DNA from 2 places in the Paenibacillus sp. SAFN-117 genome. Region 2 is predicted to be linked to the other one. Evidence: riboswitches for the same ligand, from Rfam matches in the RefSeq annotation. Region 2 holds a riboswitch; the other holds the start of a gene.
What was found. Region 2 has a riboswitch for ZMP and ZTP ahead of rpiB (ribose 5-phosphate isomerase B). Riboswitches for the same ligand answer to the same signal wherever they lie in the genome.

Region 1 (3,637 bases), on a different contig from region 2:
GTCTAATAGTGGTAAACAGGAGGGATTCTATCGTTAATCCTTCCGATATGAGGTATTTGCGTTCTCCCATGTAAAGCTCATTCGTTTATCCTTGAATGGATGGTGGACAACATGCCGGCCCGGATCGATTCGATCCGGCCGATGATTTGTGCACATTCCCTTCCGTATTGTTCCTTCAGCTTCTCCTCCTGCAGGCCGGGAAGGTTGATGGCAACTGTAATCCATGCGGAGCGGGCAGCCGCCTCCAGAAGATAGACGGCTATTCCAAGATCGGATAATACCCTGCGGTTCGCGTTCCCGGCTATCCCTTCCATTGTTTCCATGGAAGCCAGACATCTTCGCATCAGCCTGACAGGAACCTCGGTGGCCAGTACCGAGGCGGAGGCCAATGCAGCCTGTTTGGCTTGCTTGTGCTCCTCGGTTTGTCCTGACATTCGGGCGGCGGACATATAAGTTTCGAACGAGTGAACATCCTCCTCTAGAAGGCTTTCGAATTGATCGATATCCGCTTTCATCCGGATGATCATGTGCTCCATTTCTTCCGAATGGGAGGCAAATTTAGGCCCCTGGCTAAAGTGGGCAACCATCGAGCCCATGGCCGCTCCCAGCGCAGCAACCAGAGCCGCGACGCTCCCTCCACCCGGAGTCGGTGTACGGGATGAAGCCGCTTGGACGAAGGAGCGAACGGATTGATCCATCAAGCTCATTTCTATACTCCCCCCTTTCTTATAAAATTCTGCTGCTTCTTACCATGCTGCAGTTCGAAGGCTTTTATAACATTTTCAAATAGAATGGCCGTTGTCAGCGTTCCTACCCCTCCCGGAACCGGCGATAACGCCTGCAAGCGAAGAATCGCCCCGGAGTCCACGTCCCCCTTCAACTCCCCGCTGTCTGTTTCATTAATTCCCGCATCTATCGCGACCAGATCGGGATGGACCATAGACTTCGTTATTAATCCTTGACGCCCCGCAGCGGCAAATACAAAATCCGCCTGGCGAAGCGGGACGGACAGATCGGGAGTATACGAATGGCACACGGTCACGGTGGCATTCTTCCGCAGCAGCAAATGAAGGAGCGGCATTCCTACGGTCTCCCCGCGCCCCACCACGACAGCATGTCTTCCCTTTAGCTCATAGCCGTAATCTTCCAGAAGCCGGACACAGGATAACGGTGTAGCCGGATATAGTCCTGGGGCTCCGGTTTGATTAGCCAGCCGGTTGGAAGAGGTCAATCCGTCCACGTCCTTCCATGGCGAAATCGCCTCGATTATCGCTTTGGAGGACAAGTGCCGTGGGAGAGGGAGCTCTAACAGAATTCCGTGAACCCCATCGTCCCTATTTAACGTATCAATGATTCCCATCAGTTCTTGTTCCGTTACTCCGGATGGGAGGCGTATCCATTCGAACGCTATACCAAGCCGGGAAGCCCACCGCTGTTTAGCCTTCGCATAGGCCAGGGAAGCCGGGTCCCCTTCCACCAGAATAACGGCCAGCTTTACTTCTATCCCCCGCTGCTCCCTCACTCTTCCTGCCTGTTCAGCAACTGCCTTTCGGATGCGATCCGCTGCCTCTTGCCCGGTTAACCAAATTCCCATAGCTTGCTGCTCCTCCTTCATTAACAAAAAAAAGTATTTGACCCCGATTAGGGATCAAATACTTTGCCCAGGCGAACGGCTATAACGTCATATGTGCTTCCTCGTGGTTCACCACGTGCGCCAGTTACACATACCAAATATTAACTAATATTATATTCTGAAATTTCCTGCAATACAAGCAATTTTTTGTTCAGAACAGCCCCACACCAACATTTCGGAACCAAGACGCCTTGTCAGGAGGAGTGCCACGGCCATTATGACAAGAAACGGCGCAATACGTTATCACTAATTCGGACCACATTATTATCGTAATTATTCCAGGCTATACTGCCCGCCCAGTTAATGGAACCAACGGAGAAAACCGCACCGCCGCCGGCAATATCAAAATAGGTCATATCGGCACGCACGAGCGGGCTTTCAAGCCCCCCTTGCCCCGGCGCTGTGAACAGCAAATCTTCATGGACTACTTGATAGTAATCGTCCAGACCGGTCGAGGTCGCCAATCGCAGCGCATGTTTGGGCGTACCTAATTCATGGTCGAAGCGGTCAATTTCATCCCCTACCGCTCCGCCCATAACGAGACCGAAATCGCCGATGATTTCATCCTCCCCGATCCCTTCGAATATAAACGCCGCCGCCGGATCATGACTGTCCGGAAGCCGCTTGTATCCGCAGCCGTTAATACCGCCCAGCGCAGAAAAACCAACTCCGACGATGCTCTGCGGCACAAAACCGTAATGCCGCCATAAGCCCCCGGGCTCGCCGGTTGTACTATGATAGATTTGCCCCGGCGGTGTATCAGACGATCTTGTACCGGCATTGCCACGCCGTACTTCAAGCAAGTAAGAACGGTCTGCATCCAGACTGGTTACCCAATAAAACCCGTTCCCGCCCAAATACATCAGCCGACCGCCGGCAGCCAAATATTGCTTTAGCGCAATAAGCATCGGACGCGTCCAATATTCGGGGTGGCTGCCCGTAATAATCACTTTATAAGATGCCAGAAGCTCCTGCCCTTCCCGATGCAAATCTTCATCCGTAATGACATCATAAGGCTGCTTCCGCCTTTCCAGCCAACCGGTTATATATAAATCCGCTGAAAAATGCCTTACTGCACGCCAATTGCGGTAATGAGGCCGTATATTCAAAATCGGACGCAAGCGGGAGCTGTACTGTACACCACTGCCGTCATTATGCAAGTCATAGATCGATTTGCCCAACTCCGGATGCTCGGACAGAAACCGGTCCTGCTCCGGAAGCACATAATCGTCTCCCATATAAGCTTGAGCCTGCTCATACAGTCGTTCGTTCGCATAAGCCAGATACGTATTAGTTGGGGCCAAATAGACGACCTCTGCTTTGGCAGTCTGTCTGCCCGGACGTACAAACAATGGCACATAATCGACGCTGGCTTCCGTCTCCAAACGAAAAGCGTAGACTCCGCTCCGCAGTTCGTCCGGCACTTTCCAGACAAAATCGGCATCCCAGCCCGCATCGCATAAATCGTCGTCATGAAAATGAACAGCGGCATACTGGTCGGGAGCCTCTTTAAAGCTCGCATATTCACCTGTCCAATTATGACTTGTCACCGCTCGTGCCGGCGCTTGATATAACCGGCCGTCATTTTGTCCGCCCGAACAGTCGATTAGGCGGCTGGACGAAATAAATTGACTGAAATCATAGCATGCCGCACATTCTGCTCTCATACTTGCCGAAAGTTCCGATGCTGAATACAGCTTTTCGAGCTGTTCATCATCCAGAGCAGTACGAAAAAAACGCGGGTTTTCCAGCTTGCCGTTATAATAATGCTGTCTCCTGCCCTCCTGATATTGAGCGGCCAGCACGACTGCACCCGTTAACAAATTTGAGAAATCCAATGCTGCTTTTCGTTTAATAAACTGCCTATCCCGTTCGGGCATCCATTGATCCTGATGATCAATCAACAGTGCCGCTTCTCCTGATTCGGCCGAATAACGTACAGCGATAAAATACCACGATTTCGCCATAAGAGGCCGCTCCGTACGAACAACCGCCGACTGCCCC
Region 2 (3,637 bases):
TCCGAAGTCGCCCGGAATGAAGTACGCGCATTACGCGCCGCGTGGCCGGCTCACAGTGGTCAGCGGAGATTCGCCTGACCGGATATCCGCATGGATACGCGAACAATTGCGCAAGGCCTCTGCGGAAGGAGAGAGGACCGGGGTCCTTACGTTCGAAGAGCATTGCGAACAATACGGCTCCGAAGCGGATGTGGTAGTGGCCGCGGGGAGTCTGCAGAGCCCCGAAACCGTCGCCAGAAATTTGTATGGAGCGTTAAGATCGTTCGATGAACAGAACGTCACCGTTATTTATGCGGAAGCCTTAGAGGAAGAAGGGATCGGACTGGCGGTAATGAACCGTCTTCTGAAGGCGGCCGGTCATCGGATTAAGCTCGTTTAGGCCTCCGCTGCCTTACCCGGTTTCGGTGAGAACGCAGCAAGGACCAACAGAAATGCAGTCTTTGAGGAGATATTAGTTAAAATGCGCGAATGACCTGCAGTTTTGCTCGTCTTTCCCGGGATTTACATATTTTCGTAAAAAAGACATGCACATTTGCATGTCTTTTTATCACCATTTCCTCCCGAATACAATCAGCGCCTCAGAATGCGCCGGGAGAGGCGTGCGTTGTTAAAAGGTGCTAAAAGCCAACAAATTAAGCGATTCCTTCTCCCAGTATCGCGATTACGAAGGAATACACTACGTTACTTGGATGAAGCCATTCCCGACTTAGCCCTCGTAGACGATAAACCTAAATTTAATATAAGGCTTGGGACAGACTTATAGTATGTTTACCCCCTTGTCCGCATATGTTTGGAAAGAAGAAGAGTGGACAGGGGGAAGGCCGCATGATTCTGGGTACGCTCGATTGGGGGCACGTTGCGACACTGCTGTTGATGGCGTTCGCTTTGGGAATGGACGCTTTTTCTTTGGGGATAGGCATAGGCTTCAGGGGAATTCGGCTGCTAAGTATTCTGAAAGTGAGCTTCGTGATCGGACTATTCCATATATTGATGCCTCTTATGGGAATGCTGGCAGGCCATTACGTCGGCTATCTGTTGGGTGAGGTAGCCACATTGGCCGGAGGAGGGCTTCTCATTTTGCTCGGGGGGCATATGATCTATAGTTCCTTGCGGGGAGAATCCGTACATACCCTCGATTTCCGGAATGCCTGGGGACTTCTGCTATTCGCCCTGATGGTTAGTGTAGACAGCTTTTCAGTAGGAGTCTCTATGGGGATGTTCGACTCCGATGTTTTACTGACGGTTCTCCTATTCGGTTTTTTTGGCGGGACAATGTCCGTTATCGGTCTATGGCTCGGAAGAAGGATGGGCTATTGGGCGGGCAATTACGGCGAGGCAATAGGAGGCGCCATCCTGCTAATGTTCGGAGTTCAGTTCATTCTCTGATTGTTCGCTTCTTGGCGGATGAGGTACAATAGTCATACGATTTGCCATACTAGGTTTTGTTGCAGGAAGAACAGGCAGGCTTATCGTTAAATGAGCCCGGATGAAAGGGAAAGAAGCGGGCAATCCTTAATAAGGAGGTGTGAACGAATGGTTAACCGCATTTTATTTGTCTGTACAGGTAATACTTGCCGCAGTCCGCTGGCTGAAGGTATGCTGCGGCTTATGGCGGAAGAAGCGGGCCTTCCTCTGGACATTCGTTCAGCCGGAACGGCCGCTTCGGAAGGCTGTCCGATCTCCCCTCATTCCCGTCAAATTCTTCAGTCCAAAGGGATGCAGGAGATGCTTCTGTCCTCTCCCGTATCCGGTGAGCATGTGAACTGGGCAGAGCTTATTCTGACGATGACCATGGGGCACAAAAGATCGCTCATTCAACAATATCCGGAAGCCGCGGATAAAACCTTCACCTTGAAAGAGTACGTCCGCCACGAAGAGGAAGCAGCCGCCGAGGCAGAGAAGGAAAGGGCGGTGGCTGAATGGGAAATCCAGAAGGCGCTCAACCCCAGCTTGTCAGGGGTGGAAATGCCGCCATGGCTGGAATGGTCGGCGACTTCCTCCGATTATGATATCTCGGACCCTTTCGGAGGCTCCTTCGATGTTTATAAGCGCTGTGCGGATGAAATTGAGCTTTGTCTGCGGAGACTGCTCGATAAATTAAAATCATCACAACAATAAATTATAAAGGTGCCTTTCATTATCACTGTTTGTAGTAATAAAAAACGACTTTACAAAGGCCAAAAGGAAGCTTTACAACCTGCCGCCTTATAAGGTATTATGGGGGTAACGTTAATCAGAACCCGATGTAACTGGCGACAAGTGGGAATAACCACAATGGAGCATCGGGGGATACGGCCGGTCGCCTGGGCAAAGAGCAACGTCGTGCACGCACGCCGCCTGCTCTTTTTTCTATTTTAACAGCTTGGGTATACTAACGGACACTGAACCGTGATCGGCTAACGGTTATCGGTCGACAAGGGAGGTAAAAGTTGATGAAAATTGCGATTGGCGCGGATCATGCCGGGGTACGGCTGAAGGAGGATATCAAGCAGCAGGTGATTGCCCTTGGACATGAAGTCGAGGATTTGGGATGCCATTGTTCCGACTCCGTCGATTATCCGGATTATGCCCTCAAGGTTTGTGATCAGGTAGTTTCAGGTCAGGCGGATAGAGGAATTCTCATCTGCGGCACCGGGATCGGGATGTCCATAGCCGCGAACAAGGTACCGGGGATCCGCTGTGCGCTCGTTTCCGATCTGTTCTCGGCCAAAGCGACCAGAGAGCACAATGATACCAATGTTCTGGCTTTAGGAGAAAGAGTGGTCGGGCCGGGGGTTGCCCTGGAAATCGTCAAGGTTTGGCTGGAGACGGAATTCTCTCAAGGTTCCCGTCACGAAGGCCGGGTAAGCAAATTGAAATCCATCGAAGAGAAATATTCCATTCACCCCTAACGGATAAGGTTCGCCTGAAACAGTCCGTGTTGAGTACTGAATGCCGGTATTCTGAATTAAGTGGGATCATTTTATTAATTACAGGGTGGAAGGAGGCGGGCCGGAATGGCCGATTCCAGATCCGACGACTATCCAGTGAACGAATCCCTTCTGAAAATTACAGAAGATGTAAACCTCATTCTGAGAGAACTTCTCGAAGCCGGCCATATTCAAGATGGGCAGTTGGTCGTTGTCGGGACGAGTACCAGCGAGGTTATGGGGCGGCGAATAGGCTCCGCAGGTGCTATGGGTGTAGCTGAACGTATTTTTGAAGGCGTGATGAAAGCCCGCGAGAAGGTGCGGTTTTATCCGGTTTTTCAATGCTGCGAGCATCTGAACCGGGCTCTCGTCCTCGAGAAGGAGGCGCTGGCTTCGTACCCTTCGCTGGAGCCGGTATCCGTTATTCCTGTCCCCAAGGCCGGCGGTTCTATGGCTGCCTACGCCTATAACCACTTGAACGAGCCGGTTGTGGTCGAGACCGTTCAAGCCCATGCGGGAATAGATATCGGCGATACATTAATCGGCATGCATCTGCGCAAGGTGGCGGTTCCCGTACGCCCTTCCATACGTTCCGTAGGTCAGGCCCATGTTGTTATGGCCTATACCCGTCCCAAGCTGATTGGCGGGGCCAGGGCGGTCTACACGAAGCAGGAACCTTCGAATGAAGGAGCCTGCCTCTAGAATCGGCGAAACGCTATAGGGCATTG

Region 1: another riboswitch for ZMP and ZTP. It lies ahead of ACTHRH_RS03470 (bifunctional 5,10-methylenetetrahydrofolate dehydrogenase/5,10-methenyltetrahydrofolate cyclohydrolase); the one in region 2 lies ahead of rpiB (ribose 5-phosphate isomerase B).

What each region holds. Positions count from the first base shown of each region.
Region 1 covers NZ_JBQCLK010000003.1:108,033-111,669, forward strand. Annotated here, with positions in the region: gene ACTHRH_RS03465 (cyclodeaminase/cyclohydrolase family protein) at 78-707, opposite strand; gene ACTHRH_RS03470 (bifunctional 5,10-methylenetetrahydrofolate dehydrogenase/5,10-methenyltetrahydrofolate cyclohydrolase) at 710-1,594, opposite strand; ZMP/ZTP riboswitch at 1,653-1,732, opposite strand; gene ACTHRH_RS03475 (N,N-dimethylformamidase beta subunit family domain-containing protein) at 1,849-3,637, opposite strand, start outside.
Region 2 covers NZ_JBQCLK010000006.1:46,448-50,084, forward strand. Annotated here, with positions in the region: gene ACTHRH_RS05745 (L-threonylcarbamoyladenylate synthase) at 1-379, shown strand, start outside; gene ACTHRH_RS05750 (manganese efflux pump MntP) at 826-1,386, shown strand; gene ACTHRH_RS05755 (low molecular weight protein arginine phosphatase) at 1,534-2,118, shown strand; ZMP/ZTP riboswitch at 2,236-2,316, shown strand; gene rpiB (ribose 5-phosphate isomerase B) at 2,433-2,891, shown strand; gene ACTHRH_RS05765 (TIGR01440 family protein) at 2,997-3,611, shown strand.